DNA from 3 places in the Streptomyces sp. NPDC014676 genome. Region 1 is predicted to be linked to each of the others. Evidence: riboswitches for the same ligand, from Rfam matches in the RefSeq annotation. Region 1 holds a riboswitch; each other region holds the start of a gene.
What was found. Region 1 has a riboswitch for thiamine pyrophosphate ahead of ACF1DX_RS28255 (thiamine ABC transporter substrate binding subunit). Riboswitches for the same ligand answer to the same signal wherever they lie in the genome.

Region 1 (5,979 bases):
CAGACCCTCACCGGCCGGGACCAGGCGGACACCGGCGGGGCGGACGAGCAGCGTCCGCGCACCCTGCGGGGCGCCTTCCGGCACGGGGAGCTTGCCCCAGGGGGTCACCGCGACAGCGTCGCCCACCGTCGCCTCGACGACGTTCTCGAAGCCGAGGAAGCGGGCCACGAACGCGTCGGCCGGACGCCGCCACACCTCGAGCGGCGTACCGGACTGGGCGATCCGGCCGTCCCGCATCACCACCACCCGGTCGGCCAGCGCGAACGCCTCGCCCTGGTCGTGCGTCACGGCGAGCACCGTGGTGCCCAACCGGCCGAACAGCTCGCGCAGTTCGACGACCAGCCGTTCCCTGAGCGACCGGTCGAGCTGCCCGAGCGGCTCGTCGAGCATCAGCAGCCGGGGGCTGGGCGCGAGGGCGCGGGCGAGCGCGACGCGCTGCTGTTCGCCGCCGGACAGCGCGGCGACGGCGCGTCCGGCCGCGTCCGGCAGGCCCACGAGGTCCAGCAACTCCCGTACGCGGTCCGCCTGTTCGCTCCGCGACGCGCCGTGCATGCGCAGGCCGAAGGCGACATTGCCGCCCACGTCCCGCTGCGGGAAGAGCTGGTGGTCCTGGAACATCAGCCCGACGCCGCGCCTGTGCGCGGGCACGCCCGACTGGTCGCGTCCGTCGAGCGACACCCGCCCGGAGTCGAGGGGCTGCAGTCCGGCCACCGCCCGCAGCAGCGTGGACTTGCCGCTGCCGCTGGGACCGAGCACGCACACGATCTCGTGCTCCGCGACCCCCAGGTCGACGGCGTCCAGCACCGGCCGCCCCCCGAAGCGGACGGTCGCGGCCTGAAGGCTCAGCAGCATCTAGAACTCCCCGGTCCGGTCGGTCCGCAGCCGCTCAAGGACGAGCAGCGCCACCGCGCACACGATCATCAGAATCGTCGACAGGGCCATCGCCTGGCCGTAGTTGAGGTCCCCGGGCCGCCCCAGCAGCCGCGCCACGGCGACCGGCAGCGTCGGATTCTCCGGCCGCGCGATGAACACCGTCGCCCCGAACTCGCCCAGCGACACCGCGAACGCGAACCCGGCCGCGATCAGCAGCGCCCGCCGCACCAGCGGCAGGTCCACCTCACGCCACGCCCGCCACGGCGACGCCCCGAGCACCGCCGCCGCCTCCCGCAGCCGTACGTCCACGGCCCGCAGCACCGGCAGCATGGTCCGTACGACGAAGGGGACGCCGACCAGCGCCTGTGCGAGCGGGACCAGGATCCAGGAGGCGCGCAGGTCCAGCGGCGGCTCGTCGAGGGCGATGAGGAAACCGAAGCCGACGGTCACCGCGGACACCCCGAGCGGCAGCATCAGCAGCGCGTCGAAGCCGCGCACCAGCCGTCCCGCGTCCCGCCGGGTCAGCGCCGCGGCGGCAAGACCGCCGATCACCACGGCGATGGCGGTGGCGGCGACGGCGTACTGGAGCGAGTTGCCGACCGCCTCGATCGGCGCGACGAGGAACACTCCCCCGTCGTCCTCGGTGAGCGTCCGGTAGTAGGCGAGACCCGCGTCGCCGAAGGACCGTTCCACCAGCACCGCGAGCGGCAGCAGAAGCAGTACGGCGACGGTGGCGACGACCGAGCCCAGCAGCGCCCACTGTCCGGCGCCGCGCGGCCGGCGTGCGGTCACCGAGGCGTCCACCAGCCGCAGCGCGGTCTCCCGGCGCCGTACGGTCCAGGCGTGCAGGGCGAGGATCGCGCCCACGGCGACGAACTGGACCATCGTCAGGACGGCGGCCGTGGACAGGTCGAAGATCTCGGAGGTCTGCCGGTAGATCTCCACTTCGAGGGTGGAGAAGGTGGGTCCGCCGAGGATCTGCACCACGCCGAAGGAGGTGAAGGTGAACAGGAAGACCATCAGCGCCGCCGCGGCCACGGCGGGCGCGAGCGCGGGCAGGGTGACGGTCCGCCAGGCCGCGAACCGGGAGGCGCCGAGCATCCGCGCGGCCTCCTCCTGCCGCGGGTCGAGCTGGGACCAGAGCCCGCCCACGGTGCGTATGACGACGGCGTAGTTGAAGAAGACGTGCGCGAGCAGGATCGCCCACACGGTGGTGTCCAGGCGCACGCCCCACAGCTCGTCGAGGAGTCCGCCGCGTCCGACGAGCGCCATGAACGCCGTACCGACGACGACCGTCGGCAGCACGAACGGCACGGTGATCACGGCCCGCAGCACCTGCCTGCCGGGGAAGTCGAAGCGGGCGAGGACATAGGCGCCGGGCAGGGCGATCAGCAGGGTGAGGGCGGTGGAGACGAGGGCCTGCCAGGTGGTGAACCACAGGACCTGACGGACGTCGGACTGCGCCAGTACGTCCCCGATCCGCCCGAGCTGCCAGGTCCCGTCGGTCTTCAGTCCGCGCGCGACGATCGCGGTGACGGGATAGGCGAAGAAGACGGCGAAGAACGCGACGGGCGCGGCCATCAGGCCGAGCCGCGCCGCGCTCCCGCGCCGGCGCGCCGCGGTCCGCGTCACTTCAGTACGAGCGAGGTCCACGACTTGACCCACTGGTCACGGTGGGCGGCGATCTTCGCCGGGTCCATGGTCTGCGGGTCCTTCGCCTGCGGCCCGGACTTCACGAACTCCTCGGGCACCCGGGCGCCCTCCCGCACCGGGTACACGAACATGTTGAGCGGCATGTCGTCCTGGAACGGCTTGCCGATCAGGAAGTCGAGCAGCGCCTTGCCGCCCTCGGGGTTCCTCGCGTTGCTCAGCAGCCCCGCGTACTCGACCTGACGGAAGCAGGTGCCCTCGGCGACACCGGTGGGCGCGGTCTCCGGCTTCGGGTCGGCGTAGATCACCTCGGCGGGCGGCGAGGAGGCGTACGACACCACCAGCGGCCGGTCGGCCTTGGCCTTCTTTCCGCCGGCCGAGCCGGAGAACTCCTCGTTGTAGGCCTGCTCCCAGCCGTCGACCACCTTCACGCCGTTGGCCTTGAGCTTCTTCCAGTAGTCCTCCCAGCCGTCATCGCCGTACTCTGCGGCCGTCCCGAGCAGGAAGCCGAGGCCGGGCGAGGAGGTGGCGGCGTTCTCGACGACGAGGAGGTCCTTGTAGGCGGGCTCGACCAGGTCGTCGAGGGTCTTCGGCGGGGTCAGGTCGTGCTCGTCGAACCACGCCTTGTCGTAGTTGACGCAGACGTCGCCGGTGTCGACGGGGGTGACCCGGTGCTTGTCCTGGTCCACGCGGTATTCCGGCAGAACCTTGTCCGAGCCCTCGGCCTCGTACGGCTGGAACAGCCCGTTGTCGAGGGCGCGGGAGAGCAGGGTGTTGTCGACGCCGAAGAAGACGTCGCCCTGGGGGTTGTCCTTGGTCAGGATCGCCTTGTTCACGGCCTGCCCGGCGTCGCCGTCCTCGAGGACCTTGAGCTTGTATCCGGACTGCTTCTCGAAGGCGGCGACGACGTCCTTCGACACGGCCCACGAGTTGTGGCTGACGAGGGTCACGGTCCTGGACCCGCCCCCGCCGCTCGCGTCGTCGCCGCCGGACGACCCGCACGCGGACAGCGTGACCAGCCCCAGCCCGACGGCCAGGACCGTGACCTTCTTGGTGATGCCCACTTGATTCCTCCTGGAGTGACCAGGAAGAGACGCGGCCCTGCCCGGGACCCCTGGGCAGGGGTCCCGGGCAGGGCGCAACAGCTCGAGTGATGACCGATCTCCCTACCCAGAATGACCTGGGCCAGGTTCGGAGGGTCTGCGGCCGGTGCCGCACTCTCAGCGCTGTGGCGCTCCCCTGTCGGAATATGCAGATGTTCTTACTCGGGTCACATTACCGTTCGCTCGCGGCGAGCTGACCACACGCCCCGTCGATCTCCTGCCCACGGGTGTCCCGGATCGTCACCGGTACACCGTGCGCGGCGATCGCCTCCACGAACGCCTTCTCGTCCTCGGGACGGGAGGCGGTCCACTTGGAGCCGGGGGTGGGGTTGAGCGGGATGAGGTTGACGTGCACGGGGCGGCCCTTGAGCATCCGTCCGAGCCGGTCACCGCGCCAGGCCTGGTCGTTGATGTCCCGGATGAGGGCGTACTCGATGGACAGCCGCCGGCCCGACGTGGCCGCGTACTCGAACCCGGCGTCGAGGACCTCGCGCACCTTCCACCGCGTGTTCACGGGGACGAGGGTGTCGCGCAGTTCGTCGTCGGGGGCGTGCAGCGAGATGGCGAGCCGGCATTTGAAGCCCTCGCCGGTGAACCGGTGGATCGCCGGGACGAGACCGACGGTGGACACGGTGATCCCGCGCTGCGACAGCCCGAGGCCGTCCGGCTCGGGGTCGGTGAGGCGGCGGATGGCCCCGACGACCCGGTTGTAGTTGGCGAGCGGCTCGCCCATGCCCATGAACACGATGTTGCTCAGCCGCGCCGGGCCGCCGGGCACCTCGCCGTCCCTGAGCGCCCGCATCCCGTCCACGATCTGGTGCACGATCTCGGCGGTGGACAGGTTCCGGTCGAGACCGGCCTGCCCGGTCGCGCAGAACGGGCAGTTCATGCCGCAGCCCGCCTGGGAGCTGATGCACATGGTCACCCGGTCCGGGTAGCGCATCAGCACGGACTCGACGAGCGTCCCGTCGAACAGCTTCCACAGCGTCTTGCGGGTGGTGCCCTGGTCGGTCGACAGATGCCGCACGACCGTCATCAGCTCCGGAAGCAGCGCCTCCCGCAGCTTGCCGCGCGAGCCGGCGGGGATGTCGGTCCACTGCTCCGGGTCGTGCGCGTACCGCGCGAAGTAGTGCTGCGAGAGCTGCTTGGCGCGGAACGGCTTCTCACCGGCCGCGACGACCGCCTCCTTGCGCTCGGCGGGCGTGAGGTCGGCGAGGTGCCGCGGCGGCTTCTTGGCTCCGCGGGGGGCGACGAAAGTAAGTTCTCCGGGCTTAGGCATGGCGTTACCAGTGTCGCAGATCCGCACGGGTGACCCGGTCGGGCTCAGGAGAGGCCGAAGAACAGGACGAAGACGTTGTTCACGTAGGCCTTCGTACGGTGCCATGGGCCGCAGTAGCGGCGCGGCCTGCGGCGGCCCTTCTGGTCGAGGAGCGCCTCTCACCATCGGCAGGGCAGGTCACCGTGGTACCTGCCGTCGTCCCCCCGCCTCGCCTGCGCCACGGAGGGACCCTAACCGACCCGGACAGCGGCCGGGCCCCCGCCCGGGAAGGACGGGGGCCCGGTCCGGCCACGTGGACAGGGATCAGCTGGAGCCGACGAACAACACCAGCAGCAGCCACACCACCGGCGCCGTGGGAAGCAGGGAGTCCAGCCGGTCCATGATGCCGCCATGGCCCGGGAGCAGGGTGCCCATGTCCTTGATGCCCAGGTCGCGCTTGATCATGGACTCGCCCAGGTCACCCAGGGTGGCGCTGGCCGCGACCGCGAGGCCGAGCAGCAGGCCCTGCCACCACACGCCGTCGTCGATCAGGTACTGCATGCACAGCGCGCCGACGACCATCGCGAAGGTCACCGCGCCCAGCAGGCCCTCTCGGGTCTTGCCGGGGCTGATGCGCGGGGCGAGCTTCGTCTTCCCGAAGCGCCAGCCGACCGCGTACGCGCCGGTGTCGCTGACGACCGTCAGCAGCAGGAAGGTCAGGACGCGCCACGGGCCGTCCTCGGCGGTGAGCATCATCGTGACGAAGGTCGCCAGGAACGGCACGTAGAACGTCGCGAAGACACCCGCCGTGACGTCCTTGAGGTAGCCCTCGGGCGGCGCCGTCATACGCCAGACCAGCACCGCCAGCGCGGTGAGCGCCATGGCGACCCACGCGCCCTCGGCCCCCCGGGCGTACCCGGCGACGACCATGGCCGCACCGCCCAGTGCGAGCGGTATCAGGGGCGCCTTGATGCCCTTGCGCTCCCGCAGCCGCGACGTCAGCTCCCACAGGCCCACCACCACGGCGACGGCGACCACGCCGACGAAGACGGCCTTGACGACGAACAGCGACGCGACGATCACCACGCCGAGTCC
Region 2 (5,979 bases), on a different contig from region 1:
GGCCATACCGGCAGGTTAGCCAGGGGGCGGCGGTCCCCCAACCGGATGCGGAACATTTGTCTGGAATGCCGACTTGTTGTCCACCCCTTGGACAGTCCTGAGACGCGCGGGGGGTCATCCGGCGTCCACGGGCGCCGCCTGCCGCAGCCGCTTCGCGAACTCGGCCGCCGCCGCGCCCGGGTCGTCCGCCTCGGTGACGGCCCGTACGACGACGACCCGGCGGGCACCGGCGTCCAGCACCTCGTCGAGGTTGCCGAGGTCGATGCCGCCGATGGCGAACCAGGGGCGCTCGGTGCCCAGGGCGGCGGTGTACCGGACGAGGTCCAGGCCGGGGGCGTGGCGGCCGGGCTTGGTGGGGGTGGGCCAGCAGGGGCCGGTGCAGAAGTAGTCCACGCCGGGCTGGACGGCCGCCGCGGCGGCCTCGGACTCGGCGTGGGTGGAGCGGCCGATCAGGACGTCGTCGCCGAGGATCGCGCGGGCGGCGGGGACGGGCAGGTCGCCCTGGCCGAGGTGGAGGACGTCGGCTCCGGCGGCGTGGGCGACGTCCGCGCGGTCGTTGACCGCGAGCAGCTTGCCGTGCCGGGCGCAGGCGTCGGCGAGGACCGCCAGGTGCTCCAGCTCCTCGCCGGCCTCCATGCCCTTGTCCCGCAGTTGCACGATGTCGACCCCGCCGGCCAGGACCGCGTCCAGGAACTCCGCGAGATCGCCCTGCCGCCTGCGGGCGTCGGTGCACAGGTAGAGCAGGGCGTCGGCGAGCCGGGCGCGAGCGGTGGCGGTCACAGGAGGGTCCCCCCAGGGTGTCGGCGGCGTACGGACCCGGTGGGCCCGGTAGGGCATGGGCGGACGCCCCCGGCCGTCACGGGCCGACGGAGCGCGCACCGCAACGGACCCTATGCCGCCGCGCCGACGACCGCGAGACGCCCCTCACGGACCACCGCACCGCCCCGGACACCGCGAGCCGCCCGCATCCGGTACGCGGGACCACCCCGCCCGGAATCCCGGTGATCACGGCCCGGCGAACGCCTCCGCGCGGACGCGAGGCCGTCCCGCCGCCCGGCTGCGGGCACCGGTGCCCGCAGCCGGGGCTCGCCGCCCCGGCCGGCGGTGTCCGGATCGTGGACGGTCGGGGCCGGGTCAGACCGCGAGCGCCTGGGCGCGGCGCTTCACCTCCGTGCCGCGGTTCTCACTGAGTGCCTGGGCGGGCGTGCCCGGCAGGGAGGGGTCGGGGGTGAAAAGCCATTCCAGCATCTCTTCGTCCGTGAAGCCGTCGTCCCGCAGGAGCGTCAGGGTCCCGGTCAGGCCCTTGACGATCTTGTCCCCGTCGATGAAGGCGGCGGGTACGTGCAGCGCGCGGTTCTCACCTCGGCGTACGGCGATGAGCTGGCCCTCCTTGACCAGCTGCCGGACGCGCGTCACCTCGACACCGAACATCTCGGCGATGTCGGGCAAGGTGAGCCAGGCGGGGACGAGAGCATCGATCTTTGCGTCAATCTCGGTCACGGGACAAGCGTGCCATCTGCCACCGACAGTCGGAAGCCGGCCCCGCCCACCTGGGCGGACGCGCCGGGCCGGGAGTGTCACGCCGTCGCCGACTTCAGGGGTCGCGCCGGGTCCGCCAGCGACTCCGCGTCCATCGCCGTGCCCGCCTCGATCAGCCTGCGTCCCTGCGCCAGGTCCCGGGGCCGTCCCACCGCGAGCAGCGCGACCAGGCGGGACCCCCGCAGCCAGCAGACGCTCCACGCCGCCTCGGCGGGGTCCCCGCGCCACACCGTCCGGTCGGCGTCCGCGTGGTGTCCCGCGTACTGCACGAAGCGCCCGAACTGCTCGGACCAGAAGTACGGCACCGGGTCGTAGGCCACCGGCTCCCGGCCGGTGGCCGTGCCGAGGATGTTCACGGCGACCGTGCGCGGCCCCTGGAGGGCGTTGTCCCAGTGGTGGACCAGCAGACGCTCGCCGTAGCGCCCGGACGGGAAGGACGCGCAGTCGCCGACCGCGTACACGTCCGGCAGGGAGGTCGCCAGATGGCGGTCGGCGACGACCTCCCCGTGCGCCCCGAGCTCGATTCCGGAGCCCGCCAGCCATGCGGTGGCGGGCCGGGCCCCGATGCCGACGACCACGGCGCCCGCGGGCAGCCGCGTGCCGTCGTCCAGGACCGCGGCGCCGGGTTCGACGCGCTCCACGCGCGCGTGCGTGCGCAGGGTGACGCCCGCCTCGGCGTACCAGGCGGCCATCGGGACGGTCACCTCGGCGGGCAGCGCCTCGACGAGCGGCCGTTCCCCCGCCTCCACGACGGTGACCGCGCAGCCCGCCTCGCGGGCCGCCGTGGCGAACTCCGCGCCGATCCAGCCGGCGCCGACCACCACGATGTCGTGCTGCCGCGCGAGCACCGGCCGCAGCCGCGCGACGTCGTCCAGGGTGCGCAGCAGGTGCACGCCGGGCACGCCCTCCGCGCCCGGCAGCCGGAGCGGTTCCGCACCGGTGGCAACCACCAGGACGTCGTACGGGACGGGCCCGTTCTCCGTGTCCAGTTCGTGGTCGGCGGGGCGCAGGCCGAGCACCTCGCAGCCGAGCCGCAGTTCGACGCCGGCGTCCTCGAAGTCGACGTCGAAGGCGGAGTCCTCGGCCTTGCCGAGCAGCACCGCCTTGGACAACGGCGGTCTGTCGTACGGCTGGTGGGGTTCCGCGCCGATCAGGGTCACGGCGCCGGTGAAGCCCTGCTCCCGCAGGGCGAGGGCGGTCTGCACGCCGGCCATGCCCGCGCCCGCCACCACCACCCGCCGCGGCTCGGACCGTCCCGGTCCCTGCGTCTGCTCGCTCACCCGATCACCTTAGACACCTGACGCGGCATCATCGCCGAGCTGTTCCACCACGCTCGTCCCACTGCCCGGCTGCGACTCCCACTGCCAGTTCTCCTCCAGCCGTACCCGCCCGTCGGGCAGCTCCACGACCGTCGACACGCAGTGCCCCGAGGAGGTCGTGCCGTCCCGCTTGAGCTGCACGTACCGGAAGTCCAGCCGGTCCCCCGCGCGGGTGCCCACCAGGTACCCGCGTACGACGTCGCCGCCCGCGTACTCGGCCCAGATCTCGCCGCCCCGCTCGTGGTAGACGAACCGGGTGCGGGTGCCGACCTGGCCGGGGGCCTGGTCGGCCACGGGGGCGAGGACGAGTCCGTCGAGTGATGGTGCCACGCGGAGGCTCCCTTACAAGCGCGGTGTACTGCGGGCTAGGGTGGCCAACGTACAAGCACTCGCGGGAGCCCGGACGCACCGGGCTGAGAGGGAGGCTGGCGGCCTCCGACCGTACGAACCTGATCCGGGTCATGCCGGCGAAGGGAGGGGCTGGACGCCCATGTCGCCCACGCGCACCTCAGACGTCCTCGTCGTCGGGGGCGGGATCATCGGTCTGGTCACGGCCTGGCGGGCCGCGCAGCGCGGTCTCGCCACGGCCGTGGTGGACCCCGGGCCGGGCGGCGGAGCCGCCGAGGTGGCCGCCGGGATGCTGGCCGCCGTCACGGAACTGCACTACGGCGAGGAGACCCTGCTCGGTCTGAACCTCGCCTCCGCGCGGCGCTATCCCGGCTTCGCGGCCGAACTGACCGAGCTGACCGGCCACGACCTCGGCTACCGCGCGTGCGGCACGCTCGCCGTGGCACTGGACGCCGACGACCGCGCCCACCTGCGGGAACTGCACGCCCTGCAGCAGCGGTCGGGGCTGGACTCGCAGTGGCTGTCCGGGCGGGACTGCCGGCGCCTGGAGCCGATGCTCGCGCCGGGGGTGCGCGGCGGCCTGCGGGTGGACGGCGACCACCAGATCGACCCCCGGCGGCTGGCGGCCGCGCTGGTCACCGCCTGCGAGCGCGCGGGCGTGACCGTCCACCGCGCGCGGGCCGAGCGGCTCGTCGTCGCGGGAGACCGCGCGACGGGCGTGGTCACGGCCGACGGCACCGAGCTGGGTGCCGGGCAGGTGGTGCTCGCCGCGGGCAGCCTCAGCGGGCGGCTCGCGGGCGTCCCGGCGGACGTCCTGCCTCCCGTGCGTCCCGTGAAGGGGCAGGTGGTGCGGCTGACGATGCCCGCGCGGCACGGTCCCTTCCTGAACCGGACCGTGCGGGCCGTGGTGCGCGGCAGCCATGTCTACCTGGTGCCGCGCGAGAACGGCGAGCTGGTGATCGGGGCGACCAGCGAGGAGATGGGCTGGGACACCACCGTGACCGCGGGCGGCGTGTACGAGCTGCTGCGCGACGCCCACGAGCTGGTCCCCGGCATCACCGAGCTGCCGCTGACCGAGACCCGGGCCGGACTGCGCCCCGCCTCCCCCGACAACGCGCCGCTGCTCGGCCCGACGGAGCTCGAGGGGCTGCTGCTCGCCACCGGCCACTACCGCAACGGCGTCCTGCTGACGCCGGTCACCGGCGACGCCATGGCGGAGGCCCTGACCACCGGCGCCCTGCCGGAGGTGGCCCGCCCGTTCACCCCCCGGCGCTTCGGCGCCGCCGTCCGCACGGAGCAGCCCGCATGAACGTCTCGGTCAACGGGGAGCGCCGGGAGTTCGCGCCCGGCACGGCTCTCGACCTCGTCGTGAAGTCACTCACCGCGGCCCCCTCCGGGGTGGCCGCCGCCCTCAACGAAACCGTCGTCCCGCGCGCGCAGTGGCCCGCCACGCCCCTCAGCGAGGGTGACCGGGTGGAAGTCCTGACCGCCGTCCAGGGAGGCTGACCATGGCCGACGATCCGTTCCTCCTCGGTGGTACGTCCTTCACGTCCCGCCTGATCATGGGCACCGGCGGGGCGCCGAGCCTCGACGTGCTGGAGCGGGCGCTGGTGGCGTCCGGGACGGAGCTGACGACCGTCGCGATGCGGCGGGTGGACCCCACGGTGCACGGGTCCGTGCTGTCGGTGCTGGAGAGGCTGGGCATCCGGGTGCTGCCGAACACGGCGGGGTGCTTCACCGCCGGGGAGGCGGTGCTCACCGCGCGCCTCGCGCGGGAGGCGCTCGGCACGGACCTGGTCAAGCTGGAGGTCATCGCCGACGAGCGGACGCTGCTGCCGGACCCGGTCGAGCTGCTGGACGCGGCGGAGACGCTGGTCGACGACGGGTTCACGGTGCTGCCGTACACGAACGACGATCCGGTGCTGGCGCGGAAGCTGGAGGACGTGGGGTGTGCGGCGGTCATGCCGCTGGGGTCGCCGATCGGGTCGGGGCTGGGGATCCGGAATCCGCACAACTTCGAGTTGATCGTGGAGCGGGCGGGGGTGCCGGTGATTCTGGACGCGGGGGCGGGGACGGCGTCGGATGTGGCGCTGGCGATGGAGCTGGGGTGCGCGGGGGTGATGCTGGCGTCCGCCGTCACCCGGGCGCAGGAGCCGGTGCTGATGGCTTCCGCGATGCGGTGTGCCGTGGAGGCGGGGCGGCTGGCTCGGCTGGCGGGGCGGATTCCCCGGCGGTGGTTCGCCGCGGAGGCGTCTTCTCCTGCGGAGGGCATGGCCGTGCTGGATCCGGAGCGGCCGGCGTTTTGACGGTGGCGTTCGCTGGGCTGGGCGGGGGCCGGAAGCGCTTGCCGACGCTTGCGGGGTGCCTCCCCCAGAGGGGGTGCCCCCAGCGCCCACCCGTGCCGCCCTGCGGCACGACTGCCCGCAGCTACGGCGGTGCGGCTGTCCGCGGCTACCCACGTCACAGGTCCGCTTCAACGAGGAGCGAAGCGGTGAGGGGTGTCGGTGGGGGCTCGTAGACTCACTGCGTGGATACGACCCTTCAGGACCCCCTGGTCGGGCAGGTGCTCGACGGCCGGTATCGCGTCGAGGCGCGGATCGCGGTCGGCGGGATGGCCACGGTCTACCGGGCCGTGGACACCCGTCTGGACCGCGTCCTCGCGCTCAAGGTGATGCACCCCTCCCTCGCGGCCGACGGCTCGTTCGTCGAGCGGTTCATCCGCGAGGCGAAGTCGGTCGCCCGGCTGGCCCACCCGAACGTGGTGCAGGTCTTC
Region 3 (5,979 bases), on a different contig from region 1:
TACCGTTCCTGCGGGACGCGCTCGCCGACCCGGCGACGGTCACCGCGCTGCAGCACACGGCACCGCCCCCGCCCGCCGGCCGTATCCCGCACCTGGGGTACGACCGGCCGGGCTTCTCCAGCCCGGAGGAGGGGGCGGCCCGTGGCACACGGCCGAGCTACTCCAGTCCGGACTACTCGAGCCCGGACTTCGGGGGACCGGAGCACCAGCCGGAGTAGCCGGGCGGCCCGTCCGTCGGCTTGCGCCCTCCGTACCGGAGGCGCGAGCCGGGTGGACGGGGCGGACGGACGGGTCCGCCGACGGGCCGGACGATCGGGCCGGGTCTCAGAGGATGCCCGCCCGTCCCGCGGCCGTGATCCACTGCGGGAACTCGGAGAGCAGACGGTCGTACAGCTCCGCGTCCGGCACGTTGCTGATGTCGTCGACGGCGAAGAACCCGACGTTGTCGACGCGGCGTCCCGGCAGCGTGTCGAACCGCTCCAGCACGCCGTAATGGGACTTGCCCAGCCCCACGAACTGCCAGAAGACCGGTTCCTCCACCGCCTCACGGAGCTCGCTCTCGATCTCCTTGTTGCGGTAGACGCCGCCGTCGGAGAAGAACAGGACGAGCGTCGGAGCGGACGCGGGGTTCCCCCGGACGAACGCCCGCACCTCGGCGATGACCTTCTGCTCCTCGTTCTGGATGCCCACGTCCCGCATGTCGACCTGGCTGGGTTCCAGTCCCTTCTTCCGCCCGCGCCGGAACAGGCCCACCTCACCCACCCGCACATGCAGCCGCAGCCACTCGGGAAGCTCCCCCAGTCGCAGATCCGGCAGCCGGGCCGGGTTCGAGGCGAACGTCCAGGCCTGCATCTCGCCGTCGTCGTCCAGTTGCGCGGCGACCGCCGCCATCCGCTCGACGACGTCGGCCACCACCCCCTTGGAGTACAGGAAGGACATGGACCCCGAGGCGTCGAGTACGAGGACGACGCGCGCGGTGACCTCGGCGGCCCCGTGCTTGCGCAGACTGACCGCCACCTGCTCCTTGCGCAGCGACAGCCGCTTGCGCATGTCGACGGGCAGCCTCTCCTCACCCTTGGTGAGCCGCGGGGCACCGGGGTGGGGGTGAGGCACGGAGGGCTGCTGGGCGGGCGTGACCGGCACGGCGGGGGGAACGGACGGGGGCGGCGGAACCGGGGCCGCGGTGCCCCCGGGGGAAGCGGGCGAGACCGGAGGAACGACGGTCGCCGGGGAAGCGGACAAGGCCGGAGGCGCGTCGTCCACGGTGATGCCGAAGTCCGTGGCCAGACCCGCGAGACCGGAGGCGTACCCCTGCCCCACCGCCCGGAACTTCCACTTCCCCTGCCGCCGGTACAGCTCGCCGCCGATGAACGCGGTCTCCGTCCCCGCCGCCATGTCGAACCGGGCCAGCTCGGTCCCCGCCCCGGCGTCGAGCAGCCTGAGTACCAGTCCCGGCACCTGCCCGAACGTCCCGCCGTCCGCCGACGCGCACAGCACGATCCGCTCGACCACCCCCTCCACGGCACCCAGGTCCACCTCCACGGTGTCGGTCGTCTCCCGCGCGCCGCGCTGTTTCCCGAGATGCCTCACCGCGCCGGACGTGTGACGAGGCTGGTTGTAGAAGACGAAATCCCCGTCGTCCCGCACCCGCCCGGCCTCCGTGAGGAGCAGCGCCGAGGCATCGATGTCGGGCACACCGGTCCCGGCCTCCCAAGCGAGCTCAACGCGCACCGCACGGGCATCGACGGGAAGATTGGACCCCTTGCTCATCGGACTCGCTGTCATGGGGCCAGTCTGCCCACCCGCCCCGGCGAAGGGGAGGGGCCGCCGCACCTGCCGCCCCGCGGGAACGGTACCCACGACGGGCACCGCCCCCACGCCGTCCGCGGTGAACGCTCAGTTCGTGATCGGCAGATACACGCGATTGCCCGCCTCCGCGAACTCCTTCGACTTCTGAGCCATCCCCTCCTCGATCTCGTCCCGGCTTCCGCCGTGTTCACGACGGATGTCCTGGGAGATTTTCATCGAACAGAATTTCGGACCGCACATCGAGCAGAAGTGGGCCGTCTTGGCGGGTTCCGCCGGCAGGGTCTCGTCGTGGAACTCGCGTGCCGTGTCCGGGTCGAGGGCGAGGTTGAACTGGTCCTCCCACCGGAACTCGAAGCGGGCGTCGGACAGCGCGTCGTCCCACTCCTGGGCACCCGGGTGGCCCTTGGCGAGGTCGGCGGCGTGGGCGGCGATCTTGTAGGTGATGACGCCGGTCTTGACGTCGTCACGGTTGGGCAGGCCCAGGTGCTCCTTGGGCGTGACGTAGCAGAGCATGGCCGTGCCCCACCAGGCGATCATCGCGGCACCGATGCCGGACGTGATGTGGTCGTATGCGGGCGCGACGTCCGTCGTCAGCGGGCCGAGCGTATAGAACGGGGCTTCATCGCAGATCTCCTGCTGAAGGTCGATGTTCTCCTTGATCTTGTGCATCGGGACATGTCCCGGGCCCTCGATCATGGTCTGTACGTTGAAACGCTTCGCGACCGTGTTGAGTTCCCCGAGCGTGCGCAACTCCGCGAACTGCGCCTCGTCGTTGGCGTCCGCGATGGACCCGGGCCGCAGGCCGTCGCCGAGCGAGTACGTGACGTCGTACGCGGCGAGGATCTCGCAGAGCTCCTCGAAGTTCTCGTACAGGAACGACTCCTTGTGGTGCGCCAGGCACCACGCGGCCATGATCGAGCCGCCGCGCGAGACGATGCCGGTCTTGCGGTTCGCGGTGAGCGGCACGTACGCCAGGCGCACGCCCGCGTGGACCGTCATGTAGTCCACGCCCTGTTCGGCCTGCTCGACAACCGTGTCCTTGTAGATCTCCCAGGTCAGTTCCTCGGCCCGGCCGTCGACCTTCTCCAGTGCCTGGTAGAGCGGCACGGTGCCGATGGGGACGGGGGAGTTGCGCAGCACCCACTCCCGGGTGGTGTGGATGTTCCGGCCGGTGGAGAGGTCCATGACCGTGTCGGCGCCCCAGCGGGTCGCCCAGGTCATCTTCTCGACCTCCTCCTCGATGGAGGACGTCACCGCCGAGTTGCCGATGTTGGCGTTGACCTTCACCAGGAACCGCTTGCCGATGATCATCGGCTCGATCTCCGGGTGGTTGACGTTGGCCGGCAGCACCGCCCGGCCCGCCGCGATCTCCTCGCGGACCACTTCGGGCGCGACGTTCTCCCGGATCGCCACGTACTCCATCTCGGGCGTGATCTCACCGCGGCGCGCGTACGCGAGCTGTGTGACCGCCCGGCCGGCGCGGCCCCGGCGCGGCAGGCGCGGCCGGCCGGGGAACACGGCGTCCAGGTTGCGCAGGCCCCCGCGCGGAGAGGTGTGCTTGATCCCGTCGTCCTTGGGACGGACGGGGCGGCCCGCGTACTCCTCCGTGTCGCCGCGGGAGACGATCCAGTTCTCCCGCAGCGGGGCCAGGCCCCGGCGGACGTCGGTGTCGACGAGCGGATCGGTGTACGGGCCCGATGTGTCGTACAGCGTGACCGACTGCCCGTTGGTGAGGTGCACCTGACGGACCGGCACCCGCAGGTCGGGGCGTGTGCCCTCGACGTACGCCTTGTGCCAGCCGATGGACTTCCCGGCCTCCCCGTCCACCGACGTCTCCGTCGGGTTCTGCGTGGAGGCAGGCGTGCGTGCGTCCTTGTTGGTCATGAGACCTACTCCCTACGCCGGCATTACCCGGTAACAGGTTCGGCGGTCGACGCAGCGGTTTCCGTCTGTCGACGTTCCGTGGGAAACATCACTCACCTACGGTGATGTTTCATGTGAAACGTCGCTGGGACGGAGGTCAGCGCCCTCTCAGCCCGGTGCTCCGAGCTCCCGCGTGTACAAAAGCGACTCCACGCTAGCGTCATTTCTGGCGCGGTGAACAGAGGGCCCACCCCGTTCTTGCGATGATCGGGCGGTGACCCCCACTCAACCTCCTCCGTTCCCACCGCCCGAACCGTCGCGCCCGCCCGGCGCCGGAGACGGCGGCGGCCATGCCCATGGGCACGGGCACAGCCACGGTCACGGCCCGGCGGCGCCTGTCTCCCAGCACCTGCGCAAGGTCATCGCGGCGATCCTCATCCCGTTCGCGGCGGCGGTGTTGATCGGGCTCGCCGTACTGTGGCCGGGCGGTGCCCCGGCGCACGAACGCACCGGCGTCGGCTTCGACCGGCAGACGCAGCACGCCACGGTCACCAAGGTGGTCGAGCTGAGCTGCCAGTCCGTCAACGCCTCCGGAGGCGTCCCGACCGGCGACACCTCCACCGCCGAGGGCTCGTCCGCCCAGCAGCAGGCGGACGGCACCTGCAAGAAGGCCACGATCCGGGTCGACACCGGTGACGACAAGGGCCGTACGTTCAACGAGATCGTGCAGCCGGACCAGTCCCGGCAGCTGAGCGAGGGCCAGAAGGTCGTGGTGGCCTATGAGCCCTCCGCGCCCGAGGATCTCCAGTACTCGGTCACCGATGTGAACCGGCGCTTCCCGTTGGCACTGCTCGCGGGCGTCTTCGCGCTCGCCGTCGTGGCCGTGGGGCGGCTGCGCGGCGTCATGGCGCTGGTCGCGCTGGCGATCAGCTTCCTGGTGCTCAACTTCTTCATCCTGCCCGCGATCCTGCAGGGGGCGAACCCGCTGGTCGTGGCGGTGGTGGGGGCGAGCGCGATCATGCTGATCGCGCTGTACCTGTGTCACGGGCTGTCGGCGCGCACGTCGGTGGCGGTGCTCGGCACACTGATCTCGCTGCTGCTGATCGGCGTCCTGGGCTCGGTGTTCATCGGGTGGGCCGCGCTGACCGGCAACACCGACGACAACACCGGTCTGATCCACGGGCTGTATCCCGGGATCGACATGAGCGGTCTGCTGCTGGCCGGCGTCATCATCGGTTCGCTCGGTGTCCTCGACGACGTGACGGTCACCCAGACGTCCGCGGTCTGGGAGCTGCACGAGGCCAACCCGTCGACGGGCTGGCGCGGGCTGTACCGCGCGGGCATCCGCATCGGCCGCGATCACATCGCGTCCGTGGTCAACACGCTGGTCCTCGCCTACGCGGGCGCCGCGCTGCCGCTGCTACTGCTGTTCTCCATCGCGCAGAGCGGCGTGGGGACGGTCGCCAACAGCGAGCTGGTCGCGGAGGAGATCGTGCGCACCCTGATCGGCTCGATCGGCCTGGTCGCCTCGGTGCCGGTGACCACGGCCCTGGCCGCGCTGGTGGTCTCGGCCGACCGCCCGACGTCTCAGGCACGGGCGCAGGGGACCGGGCCGGCACCGGACGCACGGCCGGCCGTGGGGCGCGGTGGGCGGGGCAGGCGCCGTAAGCGCTGACGTCCTGTGCGGCGGGCGGAGCGCGCTGAAGCGTTCCGCCACCGGTCCACCCGCCTGGCGTAACGCTTCAGCCGGCGCTCTGCTCCGCCAGGATCCGGTCCAGCGCGTCGTCGAGGTGGGCGTCGAAGTCGGCGAGAGCCCCCTCCTGGCCCAGTGGCACCAGCTTGTCGGTGCGGTCGAGGAAGGCCACGAGCGGTGCGGTCGACGAACGGAACAGTGCCTGGTCGCTGCCGACCTGAAGCCGGATCAGCACCTCGCCCAGCGCGTCGGGGTCCACCGGCGAGACGCGTACGTCGCCCTCCCCGCACGGTCGGCCGACGCCGTCGATCAGCAGTTCCCGACCGAACGCCCAGGTCACGGGGGCGTCCCCCGGCAAGTGGAAGGTCAGTCGCACGGCGTAAGGATCACAGGTGTCGTAGCGGAGCTCCACCGGGATGCGGAAGGACAGCTCCTCCGACACGAGAAAGCTCATCATGACCTCTGCCTGTACGGATTCGCGCATCGCCTACCCCGTCATTCGCCACGGACTGGCCGGGCATGGACCCTGACACCAGAGGGAATCTTGCTGAACGTACACAGCAGATCACAAGGAGTGAGTTTTCAGATACTGATAGACAGCGTGAGTGACCCGA

Region 2: linked by a shared signal. The riboswitch ahead of thiO (glycine oxidase ThiO) and the one ahead of ACF1DX_RS28255 (thiamine ABC transporter substrate binding subunit) in region 1 are both predicted to bind thiamine pyrophosphate.
Region 3: linked by a shared signal. The riboswitch ahead of thiC (phosphomethylpyrimidine synthase ThiC) and the one ahead of ACF1DX_RS28255 (thiamine ABC transporter substrate binding subunit) in region 1 are both predicted to bind thiamine pyrophosphate.

The regions. Positions count from the first base shown of each region.
Region 1 covers NZ_JBIBZI010000011.1:253,974-259,952, reverse strand. Annotated here, with positions in the region: gene ACF1DX_RS28265 (ABC transporter ATP-binding protein) at 1-852, opposite strand, end outside; gene ACF1DX_RS28260 (ABC transporter permease) at 853-2,454, opposite strand; gene ACF1DX_RS28255 (thiamine ABC transporter substrate binding subunit) at 2,502-3,587, opposite strand; TPP riboswitch at 3,669-3,774, opposite strand; gene rlmN (23S rRNA (adenine(2503)-C(2))-methyltransferase RlmN) at 3,799-4,905, opposite strand; gene ACF1DX_RS28245 (phosphatidate cytidylyltransferase) at 5,209-5,979, opposite strand, start outside.
Region 2 covers NZ_JBIBZI010000008.1:378,852-384,830, forward strand. Annotated here, with positions in the region: gene metF (methylenetetrahydrofolate reductase [NAD(P)H]) at 1-6, opposite strand, end outside; gene thiE (thiamine phosphate synthase) at 115-780, opposite strand; gene ACF1DX_RS24210 (Rv2175c family DNA-binding protein) at 1,135-1,500, opposite strand; gene ACF1DX_RS24215 (NAD(P)/FAD-dependent oxidoreductase) at 1,578-2,819, opposite strand; gene ACF1DX_RS24220 (hypothetical protein) at 2,829-3,188, opposite strand; TPP riboswitch at 3,240-3,351, shown strand; gene thiO (glycine oxidase ThiO) at 3,349-4,515, shown strand; gene thiS (sulfur carrier protein ThiS) at 4,512-4,712, shown strand; gene ACF1DX_RS24235 (thiazole synthase) at 4,715-5,512, shown strand; gene pknB (Stk1 family PASTA domain-containing Ser/Thr kinase) at 5,734-5,979, shown strand, end outside.
Region 3 covers NZ_JBIBZI010000004.1:21,118-27,096, forward strand. Annotated here, with positions in the region: gene ACF1DX_RS12730 (hypothetical protein) at 1-218, shown strand, start outside; gene ACF1DX_RS12735 (VWA domain-containing protein) at 325-1,785, opposite strand; gene thiC (phosphomethylpyrimidine synthase ThiC) at 1,897-3,693, opposite strand; TPP riboswitch at 3,686-3,875, opposite strand; gene ACF1DX_RS12745 (YibE/F family protein) at 3,947-5,347, shown strand; gene ACF1DX_RS12750 (SsgA family sporulation/cell division regulator) at 5,415-5,849, opposite strand; gene ACF1DX_RS12755 (IclR family transcriptional regulator) at 5,948-5,979, opposite strand, start outside.